One region of the Rhodococcus sp. MTM3W5.2 genome, then DNA from elsewhere that is predicted to be linked to it. Evidence: riboswitches for the same ligand, from Rfam matches in the RefSeq annotation. Region 1 holds a riboswitch; the other holds the start of a gene.
The links. A riboswitch is a leader RNA that binds a small molecule or an ion and turns the genes downstream of it on or off. The one in region 1 is predicted to bind S-adenosylmethionine.

Region 1 (7,563 bases):
CCGCCTACCGCAGCGTGGCCACCAGGGATCTGCCCGCGATCACCGGCGACGAGATCGCCGCCGAGATCGAACGCGGTATTGCACCCATCGCCGGCACCGCAGGCGATGCACCGATTGCCGGCACCGCCGGCGATGCACCGCTTGCCGGCACCGCCGGCGATGACGACGAGAAGGTTGTTGCACAGTGAGCGATTTCGCAGGCAAGGTCGTGGTCATCACCGGAGCGGGATCCGGCATCGGTCGCGCGCTCGCGCTGAACCTGGCGCAGAAGGGCGCCCGGCTCGCCCTGTCCGACTTCGACAGCATCGGACTGGCCGAGACCGTGCGCCAGGCCGAGGCGCTCGGCGCCGAGGTCAGGTCCGACCACCTGGACGTGTCCCAGCGCGAGGCCGTACTGGAATACGCCGACGCGATCGCCGCCCACTTCGGCAAGGTCAACCAGATCTACAACAACGCAGGCATCGCGTACCACGGTGAGTTCGAGAAGTCCGAGTTCAAGGACATCGAGAAGATCATGGACGTGGACTTCTGGGGAGTCGTCAACGGCACCAAGGCATTCCTGCCGCACCTGGTCGCATCCGGCGACGGGCACGTGGTGAACGTCTCGAGCCTCTTCGGGCTGCTCTCGATGCCCGGTCAGTCCGCATACAACTCCGCGAAGTTCGCGGTCCGGGGCTTCACCGAGTCGCTGCGGCAGGAGATGCTGATCGCCAAGCACCCGGTCAAGGTGACCTGTGTGCACCCCGGCGGCATCAAGACCGCCATCGCCCGCAACGCGACCGCGGGGCCAGGGGAGGACCTCGCGGCCTTCTCCGAGTTCTTCGACAAGAAGCTGGCGCGCACCACGCCTGAGCAGGCCGCGAAGGTCATCGTGAACGGCGTGCAGAAGGGCAAGGCGCGGGTGCTGATCGGCGCCGACGCCAAGTTCCTCGACGCCTGGGTACGCCTGGTCGGCTCGAGCTACCAACGCGTTGTCGCCGAGATCGCCGGCCGCGTGATGCCGAAGGGGAAGTAGCCCAGTGGTGTTCCTCCCCCGACCGCTGGTCGCGGCGAACCTCGGCGCCTTCTACCGGGTGGCCCTGCACGCGAAGATGCCGGTACCCGCGGCGCGTGCCCTGCTCGACGCCGGTTCCCCATTGCAGCGGCTCCCCCGCGACACCGTCGTGCGCGAGCTGACCCTGGCAGGCCGCAGGGCCGAGCGCATCACGGTCGGGGCCACCGAGCGCCGCACCGCCGTGCTGTACCTGCACGGCGGCGGGTACACCCTCGGATCGCTCGCCACCCACCGGTCGCTGGCCGCGTACCTGGCACGCGAGTCCGAGGCCGCGGTGTACCTGCTCGACTACCGCCTCGCTCCGGAGGATCCGTACCCGGCCGGACTGGAGGACGCGGTCGACGCGTACCTCGAGCTGTTGGTCGAGCACGGGTACTCCGCCGATCAGGTTGCCATCGCGGGGGATTCGGCGGGCGGCGGACTGTCGCTTGCCACCACGCGCCGCCTGATCGACGCGCACGACGTGCGCCCGGCTGCGCTCGGGCTGATCGCGCCATGGGTGGACCCCGGCGCCAGGGACGCCCCGAAGGATCGCGATCTCGTGGTCAACACGGCGTGGTCGTTCGTCGCCGCCGAGGCGTACCTCGGCGGCGGAGACCCGGCCGACCCGGGCTTCGCGCCGCTGCACGCCGACATGGCCGGGCTACCGCCGACCATCGTGCACGTCGGCACCTCCGAGGTGCTGTACCCACAGGTGACGGAACTGGTGCAGAAGATGCGCGCCGCCGACGTCACGGTTCGGTTCACCGAGTACCCGAACCTGTGGCACGTCGCGCACCTGCAGGCGTCGATCCTGCGGGAGGCAAACGACGCCGTGCGCGAGCTCGGCGGCTTCCTGCGCGAGGCGCTCGAACGCACCGAGGTCTAGCTCACGCATCGAACGGGTGGTTACCGGGAGGATCGCCGAGAGGCGAACCCGGTAACCGCCCGTTCGTGCGTCACCGCGCTCAGCGAGCCGCGCGCCATTCGTCCGCGGCCTGCGCCGAGGTGAGCTCGCCGACGCGGACCCGCTCCGCCATCGACGCCAGGTCGGCCGAGGTCAGCTCGCCCGCAACGACGTTGAGCGCCTTGACCTGATCCTCGGTGAGCACCCCGCTGCGAATCAGGGGCACGACGTTCTCGGCCGGCGCAGATTCCTCGGTCTCCAACTCTGCCTCGCTGTAGTCGGACACCGAGAGCCCCTCCGGCAGAGACCTGTTCAGCTCCTCGAACACCTCGTCCGGATCGGTGAGCGCCGAATCCGGCTGGAAGTAGTGCAGCAGCTGCCCGGTGAAGTCCGGCACCACCGTGATGTCCGCCGCCCCGAGTCCCTCCACGTACTCCGCCCTGGTCTCCGGGGAACCCACCTCGACCGGGGATCCGGTGCCACGCAGGATCCCCGCATAGATCTCCGCGACGACCTGTGACTCCGCGCTCTCCCCGGATCCGACGGTGATCGCTGCCGGTGCCTGTGTCTCGTCGAGCCGGGAATTGTCCACCGTGCATCCGGCGAGCGCGCACACCACGGCCGCGGACATCGCTGTCATCGCGGCCTTCCTCCACCGAGCCGTCATGGCGCGCCACGCTCCCTCTCCTCACCCAGCGAATGTCCTCCCTATCGTTACACTCGGTGGCCAGCACCATCTCGAGCGGCCGAGAGATCCGGCTTGTTGACGCCGCAGCAACCAGTCCGAAGGGGACGGGTGCTACCGCCGGAACCGATGGAAGGACGCCATGAGGTTCTCAGCTCTCCGCTCCGCACGCCTGCTCCCGTTTGCCGTCGCCGCGGCGGTCACCTCCCTTGCCCTCACCGGATGCGGCGGCGACTCCGACCCGCTCAGCAGCGGCGGTGGCACGAGCTCGGACCCGAACGCGATCATCGTGGGGTCGGCAAACTTCCCCGAGTCCGAGACCGTGGCGAACATCTACGCGGAGGCCCTGCGTGCCAATGGCTTCGACGTGCAGACGAAGCTCAACATCGGCAGCCGCGAGACCTACATCCCCGCGGTCAAGGACGGGTCCATCGACGTGATCCCGGACTACACCGGCAATCTGCTGCAGTACCTCGACAAGGACACCACCGCGACCAGCGCCGCCGAGGTGGACGCGGCCCTGCCCGAGGCGCTCGGCCCCGACCTGGCGATCACCACGCCCGCACCCGGCGAGGACAAGGACGCGGTGGTGGTCACCCGCGAGACCGCCGACAAGTGGCAGCTGACCTCGATCGCGGACCTGGCGCCGCACTCCGCCGAGGTGAAGTTCGGCGCCCCAGCCGAGTTCCAGGAGCGCGCGGGAGGGCTGCCCGGACTCGAGGCCGACTACGGCCTCGTCATCAGCCCGCAGAACTTCGTGCCGATCGCGGACGGCGGCGGACCGGCCACGGTGGCCGCCCTCTCCTCCGGCCAGGTCACCGCGGCGAACATCTTCACCACCTCGCCTGCCATCGCCAAGAACAACTTCGTGGTCCTCGAGGACCCGAAGAACAACTTCCCGGCGCAGAACGTGGTGCCGGTCCTGCGCGCGAACAAGCAGTCCGAGAAGCTGGCGGCGGTCCTGAATGCGGTGTCGGCCAAGCTGACCACCGACGAGCTCATCGCCCTGAACACCTCGGTGTCCGGCGACTCGAAGACCGAACCGGACGCCGCCGCCACCGAATGGGTGTCGGCACAGGGGCTCGACAAGCCGGTGTCGTAGGCGGCCGGCCTTGATCTCCTTCGAGTCGGTCACCAAGCGCTACCCGGACGGCACCACCGCGGTCGACAACCTCGACCTGGTCATCGAGCCCGAGTCCTTCACCGTGTTCGTCGGACCGTCGGGCTGCGGCAAGACCACGTCCATGCGGATGATCAACCGGATGATCACCCCCACCTCCGGCAAGGTGATCGTGAACGGCCAGGACGTCACCCGCACGGACGCGGTCAAGCTCCGCCTCGGCATCGGCTACGTGATCCAGAGCGCGGGCCTGCTGCCGCACCGGACCGTGGTCGACAACGTGGCCACCGTGCCTGTGCTGCGCGGCGATTCGCGACGCGCGGCCCGCAAGGCCGCGCTCGAGGTGCTCGAGCGGGTCGGGCTCGACCCCGCGCTTGCCACCCGCTACCCGTCCCAGCTCTCCGGCGGCCAGCAGCAGCGCGTCGGCGTCGCAAGGGCCCTGGCGGCCGACCCACCGATCCTGCTGATGGACGAGCCTTTCAGCGCGGTCGATCCGGTGGTCCGCGAGGACCTACAGGCCGAGATGCAGCGCCTGCAGGCGCAGCTGCGCAAGACCATCGTGTTCGTCACCCACGACATCGACGAGGCGGTCCGGCTCGGCGACCGCGTCGCGGTGTTCGGCCCGCACGGCAGGCTTCAGCAGTACGCCGATCCGCAGACCGTGCTCGCCTCCCCCGCAACGGATTTCGTCGCCGACTTCGTGGGACGCGATCGCGGGTACCGCGGGCTGTCGTTCCGGCCCGCCGACGAGGTGCCGGTGCACGAGATCCGCACCGCCGTCGAATCCGAACTCGCCGCGCTTCGCCTCGGCCAGGGCGAGTGGGTGCTCGTGGTCACCGAGGACGGCGCGGCGCCGCGCGGCTGGATCGACGTCACCGGCGTCGAGGGCATCCGGGCAGGCAACACACTGGCCGAGAGCACGTCCGCGGGCGGTTCGCTGTTCACGCGGGGCGGGGACCTACGGCAGGCACTGGACGCCGCGATCTCGTCGCCGTCCGGAATCGGGGTCGTGGTGGACCATTCCGGCTCGGTGGTGGGCGGGGTCAACGGATCCGAGGTGATCCGCAAACTCGCGGATCAGCGACAGGCCGAGGACCGGGCCAGGAACCGGCACTTCTTCAACGGCGAGACGGCCGGCTGATGCGCTGGTTGATCGACAACTTCTCGCAGGTTGTCGACCTCGCGAAGACGCACCTCTACCTGGCGCTGCTGCCGCTGCTGATCGGGCTGCTGATCGCGGTGCCCGCCGGCGTCGCCATCCGAAATATCCCGTGGCTGCGCAAGACCACCATGACGCTCGCCTCGCTCGCGTTCACGATCCCCTCGCTCGCGCTGTTCGTCACCATCCCGCCCCTGCTCGGGCTGAACATCCTCGACGAGATGAACGTGGTGATCGCGCTGGCGATCTACTCGACCGCACTGCTGGTGCGCGCCGTGCCCGAGGCCCTCGACTCGGTGCCCGAATCGGTGATCGACTCGGCCACCGCGATGGGCTTCACCCCGCTTCGCCGCGCGCTGACCGTCGAACTGCCGCTTGCCCTCCCGGTGCTGATCTCCAGCATCCGGGTCGTCGCCGTCACCAACATCTCGCTGGTGTCGGTCGGCTCGCTGATCGGCATCGGCGGACTCGGTGAGCTGTTCACCAAGGGCTACCAGCGCGACTACCCGGACCAGATCCTGGCGGGGATCATCGCGATCGTCTTCCTGGCGTTGGTGATCGACGGCCTGCTCTATCTTGCGGGCCGCCTGCTCACCCCGTGGACCAGGACCGCCCGTAGCCGCAGGGCGGACGGACCGGCGGCGCTCCTCCGCGCGACGGAGGGCCCCGCATGAACCTGTTCGGATCCGCCTTCGACTTCATCGCCGACCCGTCGAACTGGTCCGGCCCCACCGGCATCGGCGCCCGGATCGTCGAACACCTCTGGTACAGCCTGCTCGCGGTCGCCATCTCCGCGGCCATCGCGATCCCGTTGGGACTGCTCATCGGGCACTTCCGCAGGGGCGATGCGATCCTGGTCGGGCTGGTCAATTCGCTCCGCTCACTGCCGACCCTCGGCATCCTGACGTTCCTGGTGCTGCTCCTCGGGCTCGGCCTGATCCCGCCGATCATCGCGCTGGTCCTGCTCGGTATCCCGCCGATCCTGGCAGGCACCTACGCAGGCGTCGCGAACGTCGACGCGGTCGTGGTCGACGCCGCGCGATCGATGGGGATGACCAGGGCACAGGTACTCGGCCGGGTGGAGGTCCCCAACGCGCTGCCGCTGATCGTCGGCGGGCTGCGCAACGCGACGCTGCAGGTCATCGCCACCGCCACGGTCGCCGCCTACGTCAACCTGGGCGGACTGGGGCGGTACATGTTCGACGGCCTGGCGCTCGGTGACTATGCCCGCATCCTGGTGGGCGCGATCCTCGTCGCGGCGCTGGCCCTGATCCTCGACGGCATCCTCGCGGTCGCGGTGTGGGCCTCGGTGCCGGGCACGGGCCGACTGCGCCGCACGCCGACGCTGACCTGAGCCCGCCCGGAAAAAGACCGGACAACGCGAAGGGCCCCGTCGTGCGGTGTCAACCGCTCGACGGGGCCCTTCTACGCAGAACTGGAGGCTCAGGCCTGGGCGACGCCCTCGGCCTTGGCCGCGGCCGCGACGGCCTCGGCGACCGCGGGGGCCACCCGCGGATCGAGCGGGCTCGGCACGATCTTGTCGACGGCCAGCTCGTCGGCGACGACGGACAGGATCGCCTCCGCCGCGGCGAGCTTCATGCCCTCGGTGATGCGGCGGGCGCCTGCGTCGAGCGCACCCTTGAACACACCGGGGAAGGCGAGCACATTGTTGATCTGGTTCGGGAAGTCGCTGCGGCCGGTCGCGACGATCGCGGCGTGCTTGCGTGCGATGTCCGGGTGGATCTCCGGGTCCGGGTTGGACATCGCGAAGATGATCGCCTCGGGGCCATCGTCGCGATGATCTCCTCCGGCACGGTGCCCGCGGACACGCCGAGGAACACGTCGGCGCCGTCGAGCGCCTCGACGATGCCGCCAGTGCGTCCGGCCGGGTTGGTGCGAGCGGCGAGGTCCGCCTTGATCTCGTTCAGGTCGGCACGGTCGCTGGACACGATGCCCTTGGAGTCGAGGACGGTGACGTCGGCGATGCCGGCCGCGAGCAGGATGTTCGCGCAGGCGACGCCTGCCGCACCGGCACCGGAGATCACCACGCGCAGCGCCGTGATGTCACGGTCCTGGACCTTGACCGCGCCCTTGAGCGCGGCGAGCGCGACGATGGCGGTGCCGTGCTGGTCGTCGTGCATGACGGGGCAGTCGAGGGCCTCGATGACCCGCTTCTCGATCTCGAAACAGCGCGGGGCCGAGATGTCCTCGAGGTTGACGGCACCGAAGCTCGGGCGCAGCCGGATGAGGGTCTCGACGATCTCGTCGGGGTCCTTGGTGTCGAGCACAAGCGGGATCGAGTTCAGACCGGCGAACTGCTTGAACAGCGCGGACTTACCCTCCATCACCGGCAGCGAGGCGCGCGGTCCGATGTCGCCGAGTCCGAGCACCGCGGTGCCGTCACTCACGACGACGACGAGACGGCTGGTCCACGTGTAGCGGTCCGCGAGCGTCTCGTCGGCCGCGATCGCGCGGCTGACCTGTGCCACACCGGGCGTGTATGCGATCGACAGGGCGCGCTGAGAATCGAGGGGGCGGTCGTCTCGACAGAGAGCTTGCCGCCGACGTGGCCCGCGAAGATCTCTTCGTCGGTCAGCTCAACCTTTTTCGGTGTGGTTGCTTCAGACACAAGAGACACGATTGCACTCCTACTCATGCC
Region 2 (7,563 bases), 940 kb from region 1:
CGTTCCACCAGCCGACCCCGCGCGACATCCCGATCGCGGTGGTCACCGAGTCCGGACTGCCCGACGGGATCGGCCAGCAGGTCACCGACGAGCTCAACGGCATCGACGGCCACCCGGTCGAGGCGCGCACGGCGGCGAACACCTACGAGGCGCGCTCGATGATCCGGGACCGCGAGATCATGGGCGCCTACGTCATCAGCCCCACCGGCACCGACACCCTCATCACCGCCAACGCCGCGGGCAGTTCGGCTGCGACCGCGCTCGAGGGCATCTTCACCGAGGTCGACACCGTCAAGCACCGCACGTTCGTCGTCCGCGACGAGGTGCCGGTCGCGGTGCACGACAACCGCGGCCTGTCCGGCTTCTACCTCTCGCTCGGCTGGGTGGTGGGCGGCTACCTGCTCGCCGCCGCCATCGGACTGCTCATCGGCGCGCCGAGCACCCTGCGGGAGGCGGGCAAACACATCGCGATCATGGCCGGGTACGCCGCCGTCTCGGGATTCCTCGGCGCGCTCATCACCACGCACCTGCTCGGCACCTTCACCGGCCACCTGCTGCCGCTCTCACTGCTGGGTGCAGGCGTGGTCTTCGCGACGGGCATCTTCACCATGGGGCTGCGGGCGGCCGTCGGGATCCTGGCGGTGCCGCTGGCGATCCTGATCTTCGTCGTGCTCGGGAATCCGAGCGCAGGAGGCGCTTTCGGGTCCAACGTGCTGCCGGGCTTCTACGCCGCCATCGGGCGCTGGATCACCCCAGGGGCAGGCACCGAGGGCGTGCGGTCGATCGTGTACTTCCAGGGCACCGGAGTCGGTCAGCCGATCGTCACGCTCGCCATCTACACCGTGGTCGGGGTCGCGCTGATGCTCGGCTTCGCCGCCAGGAACACCGGGCGCGCGGCCGCAACGGCGTGAGGGCCGCGACACGTCGGCCCGGATGCCGTGCGCGGCCGCCGCGCCGGTCCTACTGTGGGGCATGGCCAGGCTCCTGCACCCGAACGCCGCCCACGTCGCGCGCGTCCTGATCTCCCGTGGCCATCACGGCGTGGTGGTCACCCAGGACGAGTCGACCCACACCGCGGAGGCGGCCGCCGCCGCGCTGGGGGTCGATGTCGGCGCGATCACGAAGTCACTGGTGTTCCTGCTCGACGACGACCCGATCCTGCTGCTGGTCTCCGGCGCCCACAGGGTCGACATCGAGCACACCGGCAAGAGACTCGAGGGCACCTTGACCCGGGCACCCGCCGACACGGTCCGGGAGGTGACGGGCCAGCCGATCGGCGGCGTCGCCCCGGTGGGGCACCCGACGAACCTGCCCACGTACGTGGACGCGGCGCTCGCGCAATACCCCGAACTGTGGGCGGCTGCCGGCCATCCCGCGACCGTGTTCCGCACCACCTTCTCCGAGCTGCTCCGCATCACGGCCGGGCTGGCCATCGACGTCGACTGACCCGGGTCTTATAGTGGGCGAAACAGATCCCTGGAGGCGAAGTGACTGACGGAGTGTGGAGCCGACGACACGTCGACCTGTGCCGCACCTCCGCGAGCCGGTGTCCGCGCTGATCCGACTCGTCGGCACGCACCCGTAGTGCGTGCTTCTCACGCAGCCGAAGATCCGGAGAATCCGTTGTCACAGCCACTCGAGAACCTGCCCAACGCGGCCACCCCCGAGGACCCGATCGGCATCACCGCCGACCAGTACCGGGCGGCGATGCGCCGTTACCCGGCGGGCGTCACCATCGTCACGCTCGACGCCGGGGCTGGCCCGGTCGGCTTCACCGCCACCTCCTTCGCGTCGATCTCGCTGGACCCGCCGCTGGTCTCGTTCAACATCGCGCACAACTCCTCGAGCATCAAGGCGCTGCACGCAGCGGACTCGCTGGTGATCCACCTGCTCGGCGAACACCAGCAGCATCTCGCCCAGCGGTTCTCGCGCAGCGCCGACCAGCGCTTCGCGGACGAATCGTTGTGGAAGCGCCTCGAAACCGGCGAGCCGGTGCTGCACGGCACCCCGATCTGGTTGCGCACCACCGTCCACCAGCTCATCCCGATCGGCGACCACACGCTGGTGATCGGGCTGGTCACGCGCGTGCACGACGAGGACGACGCGGAGGCAGCAGCGGCTCCCCTGCTGTACCACGACGGCCGGTACTTCCGCCCGACCCCGCTCGGCGAATGATCCCGGCGGCGAACATCACCATGCCCACCCCCACCGTCACCTCCCCCGTTCGGAGTGAGTGTCGCAGCTGTCGTTGACCACGACCGGCGCACACCAACACACTCAAAACTGGGAGTTACCCATGGTTGATTCCGCACTGGGACAGCGGGATTCGAATCCCGACCTGATCCTCACCCTGCAGTTCAGCAACACCGGATCCACCGACCGGCAGCAGCTGGTCGCCCTCGCAAACGCACTCCGCGCGACCGCGCAGGAGCTCCTCCCCGGCGTCAGCACCCGGGCCCGGATGGACACCGCGCCTGCGCCTGCCGCCGCTCTCCCGAAGCCGACGGCCATCGACGCTCCGCTGGTCATCGATCTCCCGGCCCGGCAGGTGTTCACCCGCGGCGAGCCGGTCTCGTTGAGCCACACCGAGTTCGAGATCCTCTCCCACCTGGCCCGGCGGCCGCGGGTGGTGGTCTCCAGGCGTCGGCTGCTCGAGCTGAGCGGCACCCTCGGCGAGCGCGAGCGGGCGGGTCGCAGCGTGGACGTCCACGTCTCCCGGGTCCGGATGAAGCTCGGGCGTTACGGCTGGCTGGTGTCCACCGTCCGCGGCACCGGCTACCGCTTCGATCCCGACCCCCGGGTCCGCATCATCACGGAAACCGCGGCGGCCTGACCGGCAAACGGCGGGAGCCATCGACCGGCGTGACCGGACGATGGCTCCCGCCGTCGGATGCCCGCTATGACGCGAGAATGCTTCTGCCGGAGGTCAACCCGAACTGCCCGAGCACCTCGCCGAGCGCCGCCGACGGGCGGGTGACGCCGCGCTCGTGCAGCAGTGGCAGCACGTCGTCCACCACGCGGTCCAGCACGCGGGGCAGGACCAGCGGCAGCAGGGTCACCCCGTCGGCGACGCCCGCCGCGCGGATGTCGGCGATGAGCCCGGCCAGACCGGATGCCGTCCCGACGTAGGAGATCGAGTCGGGCACCCGCACATCCAGGAGCCCACCGTCGAGCAGAGCCAGTTCTCTTCGCGCGGAACGCGAATCATCGCCGAGGAGCACCTCGACGTCGAGCAGCACCGTGACCGAGTCCGGGTCCCGGCCATCGGCCGCGGCGTCTGCCCGGATCCTGTCACGCTGTTGCTGTGCACCGCGGAGGTCGTGCGCTCGGATGCGGACGACGGTGCCGGGAACCGCGGCCAGGTCGAGCTGCGCGTCGGGGTCCGCGGGTGCGGTCAGGTCCACCCAGTAGTCGGTGAGCCCGAGCGGGATCCGGAAGTCGGTGTGCGCCGCGGACGCCGGGTGGTGACCGGCGCCGGACAATTCGACCGCGACATGCAGCGGCCGGGTACGGAAAGACGAATCGATGGACATGGGTCTCCTCGAGAGATGCGTGCGAGCTGGTGAGCTGGGGGCGAGCTCAGCCCAGACACATGCCCGACGCGGTACGGCAGAGATCCACATGCCGACGGCACCACCGGGCGTCAGTCGCCACGGTCGTCAGGGGTGCCATGGCGCGAGTTTACCCGGCGAGGCCCGTGGCGGGGCGGCGGCCGTCCACCAGTTCCCGCAGCGCCGCGACCAGCCGGTCCACGTCGGCGGCGTGGCTGCCAAGGCCGAGGCTCGCCCGGACCGCACCGTCCGGCCTGCCGAGCCGGGCCAGCAGCGGGTGCGCGCAGAACCGGCCGTCGCGCACCCCGATGCCGTGCCGGTCCGAGAGGTAGCTCGCCACCTCGCGGGGCGCGAATCCGTCGACGGCAAAGGTGACTATGCCGACCGAATCCGGCGAGTCGGACCAGATCCGGAGCAGCTCGACGCCGTCGATGCCGCGCAGCCCGTCGACGAGCCGAGCGCACAGGGCACGCTCGTGCAGCTCGGACGCCTCCGCGTCGAGTCCGGCCAACGCCGTGCAGGCCGCCGCGAGCGCCGCGACGCCGAGCACGTTGGGGGTGCCCGCCTCGTGCCGCTGCGGGGCCTGCGCCCAGTCGACACCCTCCGCCGAGACGTCGCGGGTGGCGCCGCCGCCGACCAGGTACGGCTCGGCGGCGTCCAGCCAGTCCCGCCTGCCGATGAGTGCGCCCGCCCCGAACGGCGCGTACAGCTTGTGCCCCGAGAAGGCCAGGTAGTCGACGCCGAGCGAGGCGATGTCCACCCGCCGGTGCGGCAGCAACTGGGCGCCGTCGACGAGGATCCGCGCCCCGCAGGCGTGCGCGACCTCGGCGAGCCGGGCGATCGGCAGTACCTCGCCGGTGACATTGGAGGCGCCGGTGACGGCGAGCAGCGCGGCAGGCTTGCTGCACAGTTCGGCGACGATCCGCTCCACCGTCTCGGCTACGGTGTCCGCGGACCGGACGACCCGCGCTCCGTTCTTCTTCCAGGGCAACAGATTTGCATGGTGCTCGATGTCGAGGACGACGGTCTCACCGGGCACACAGCCGGCGAGCAGGTTCAGCGAGTCGGTGGTGTTCCTGGTGAACACCACCACGTCGTCCGACCGGGCCCCGACGAAACCGGCGACCACGTCGCGGGCTCCCTCATAGCTGGCGGTGGACACCTGCGAGGCGTACCCGGCACCCCGGTGCACGCTGGCGTAGTAGGGCAACAGCTCCTGCACCCGCGCGGTGACCTGAGCCAACGCAGGCGCGCTGGCCGCGTAGTCGAAGTTCGCGTAGGTGCAGGTCCCGCCTCCGGACAGCGGGACGGCCAGGTCGGCCCCGGAGACCTCGGCGAACGGCCGGTCGGTGCAGCGCTCGGCGAAGCGAACGGCGGTGGCAGTGGCGGTGGCGGTGGCGGTGAGAACAGCAGTCATCAGACATCCCTCGGTCAGGGACCCGTGTGCTTGTGGAAGACAACGAGCCCGCGCTTGCCGGGTCCGGTGTTGGACCGCAGCCAGGTCGTCACCCGGGGCACCCCACCGCGGTGGAGGGTTGCCGGCCAGCAAGCCGGGGCTATCTGCTGGCACTCATGACCTACGGCGAGGATGGCAGCCCGGGCTGCGGCTTGTCAACAGCAAGGACCGGCTCGCGTGATCCGCGAGCCGGCCCCTGACGCCCGATGGCTTCTTCTGTTTCGAATGGAATACCTTGGTGTGCAGCCCCTTTGGGTCAGATCAAATAGGCCGCGAGGGACAGCACCGGCACGGTGGGAGCCACCCCAATGCACGGCACCCCCAGCGCGCGCACGTGCTGCACCGCCGCCGCGTCGGCGGCCGAGCAGATCCCGTCGAGCACGTCCTCGGTGGCGATCGCGACGAGCAGGTCGTCGCCGAGCGTCCGCGTGGACTCCAGACCGTGCGCCGCGACCCACCGCTCGGTCTCGACGAAGGCCGCCGGGGTTCCGATGAACAGAACCCGCCGGAGCTGCGGCGGCGCCTGTGTTGTCGTCATGCGATTCCCTTTCCTGGGGTTCGGGTACGCAATCAACTCTCGTCGGGGGCGCCGCTCGTGTCTGTCCGCCGATCGGCGGGTCCGCCGGTGGAACCTCGGGTCCGCCGATCGGTGGACAACTGAGCGCTACGTCACACCAGTGACCCGAGTCACCACCGCCTACTGATCGCAGTGATCAGCCAGAAATCTCACTATTGACTGTTCTGCCAGCCATATCGACTGTAGTGGCGACACACAGCACACCTCGACACTGCACTGAGCGCCACCCAGCCCAGCTATCGGAAGGACGTCAACGATGACCACCCTGGAAGCCCGACCCGTCACCCGCACCCCGCACGGCGGTTTCGACCACGAACACGTCGCCCTCGAGGCCGGTGCGCGCTCGGGCCTCCCGATCACCGTCGCCGTGCACTCCACCCGGCTGGGACCCGCGCTCGGCGGCTGCCGGGTGTGGCAGTACCCGGACTGGCAGGACGGCATGCAGGACGCGCTCCGGTTGTCCGCCGCGATGACCCTCAAGTGTGCGGTCGCGGGCCTGGACACCGGCGGCGGCAAGTCCGTGATCGCCCTGGCGCCGGGCGAGGTCCTCGACGGGGACCGGCGCCGCGCGGCCATGCTCGACCTGGCCGACATCGTCGACGGACTCGGCGGCAGCTACCGGACCGCCGAGGATGTCGGCACCAGCGCGGCCGACATGCAGATCGTCCGGGAACGGACCGCGCACGTCTTCGGCCTGCCCACCGCCGCGGGCGGGATCGGCGAACCGGCCGAGCCCACCGCGGTCGGCGTCTACTCGGCCCTGCGCGCGACGGTCGATCGCGCCTTCCCCGGCTCCGGCCTTGCGGGCATGAGGGTCACGATCAGCGGGCTCGGGCAGGTCGGCTCCCGGCTGGCACGCACGCTCGCCGCGGAGGGCGCCGTTCTCACCGTCAGCGACATCGACCTCGGCAAGCAGGCGCTGGCCGAGGAGCTCGGCGCCCGCTGGGTCCGGCCCGAGGACGCCCCCGCCGTGCCCGCGGACCTCTTCGTCCCTGCCGGTGTCGGCGGCGTGCTCACCGACGAGGTGATCGACGGCCTCGACTGCCGCGCTGTCGTGGGTCCGGCGAACAATCAGCTCGCACGACCGGACGGCGCGGATCGCCTGGCCGCAAGGGGGATCCTGTGGGCACCCGACTTCGTCGCCAATGCGGGCGGCGCCCTGTTCGCGATCCTGGCCGACGGCGAGAACCGGGGCTACGACGAGGTCCTGGCCCGGGTGAACCTCATCGGCAGCACCCTCGGCGAGCTGTTCGACCGGGCAGAGCGCGCGGGCATCACCCCGCTGGCCGCCGCACACGCGGCCGCGGACGAGCGACTCGGTCGCGGCTGAGCGCATCTCCGGGCGTGGTGGCGCGGGCGGCCGTAGGGTCGGGCACGAGGACCGCGCCGCAACGTCTGGAGAAGCCATGCCCGAATCCGAGCCGCCCGCATCCCACCGACAGGACCCCGGCCCGGTCATCGACGCCGGGCGCGCGGCCCGGCCGCCGCTCGTGAAGCCGCGGTTCGGGGTCGCGGACCTGCCCGACCAGCGCGGCCGGACGATCATGGTCACCGGCGCCAACAACGGCCTCGGGCTGCAGGCCGTGACCGCGCTCGCGGGAGCGGGAGCCGGGGTGGTATTGGCCTGCCGCGACCTCGAGCGCGCCGCGAGCGCGCTGGAATCGGTCCGGGCGGCGGGTCGCGCCGCCGGATCGACGGCCGAACACGTGCTGGTCCGGCTCGACCTGGCGGACCTGGCCTCGGTCCGGGCGGCGGCCGAGGAGACCGCGGCGGCGGTGGGGTCCGTCGATGTGCTCGTCAACAACGCCGGGGTGATGGCGATCCCGCAGGGCACGACGGCCGACGGTTTCGAGACCCAGTTCGGCACCAACCATCTCGGCCATTTCGCGCTGACCGACGCGATGCTGCCGCTGCTCCTGCGGGCGGAGGCACCGCGGGTGGTCACCCTGGCGAGCATCGCGCATTACGGCGGGACCATC

Region 2: another riboswitch for S-adenosylmethionine. It lies ahead of BTZ20_RS23525 (aminotransferase class V-fold PLP-dependent enzyme); the one in region 1 lies ahead of BTZ20_RS18970 (ABC transporter substrate-binding protein).

What each region holds. Positions count from the first base shown of each region.
Region 1 is NZ_CP019572.1:4,216,423-4,223,985, forward strand. It holds partial or broken gene BTZ20_RS18950 (flavin-containing monooxygenase) at 1-44, shown strand, start outside; gene BTZ20_RS18955 (SDR family NAD(P)-dependent oxidoreductase) at 185-1,015, shown strand; gene BTZ20_RS18960 (alpha/beta hydrolase) at 1,023-1,922, shown strand; gene BTZ20_RS18965 (glycine betaine ABC transporter substrate-binding protein) at 2,002-2,580, opposite strand; SAM riboswitch class I at 2,671-2,761, shown strand; gene BTZ20_RS18970 (ABC transporter substrate-binding protein) at 2,768-3,727, shown strand; gene BTZ20_RS18975 (ABC transporter ATP-binding protein) at 3,738-4,886, shown strand; gene BTZ20_RS18980 (ABC transporter permease) at 4,886-5,578, shown strand; gene BTZ20_RS18985 (ABC transporter permease) at 5,575-6,258, shown strand; partial or broken gene BTZ20_RS18990 (NADP-dependent malic enzyme) at 6,348-7,542, opposite strand.
Region 2 is NZ_CP019572.1:5,153,849-5,161,411, forward strand. It holds gene BTZ20_RS23500 (ABC transporter permease) at 1-911, shown strand, start outside; gene BTZ20_RS23505 (YbaK/EbsC family protein) at 973-1,446, shown strand; gene BTZ20_RS29995 (putative leader peptide) at 1,500-1,559, shown strand; gene dszD (NADH:FMN oxidoreductase DszD) at 1,624-2,175, shown strand; gene BTZ20_RS23515 (winged helix-turn-helix domain-containing protein) at 2,297-2,833, shown strand; gene BTZ20_RS23520 (LLM class flavin-dependent oxidoreductase) at 2,898-3,533, opposite strand; gene BTZ20_RS30000 (putative leader peptide) at 3,580-3,672, opposite strand; gene BTZ20_RS23525 (aminotransferase class V-fold PLP-dependent enzyme) at 3,682-4,968, opposite strand; SAM riboswitch class IV at 5,014-5,129, opposite strand; gene BTZ20_RS23530 (hypothetical protein) at 5,264-5,545, opposite strand; gene BTZ20_RS23535 (Glu/Leu/Phe/Val dehydrogenase family protein) at 5,841-6,914, shown strand; gene BTZ20_RS23540 (oxidoreductase) at 6,991-7,563, shown strand, end outside.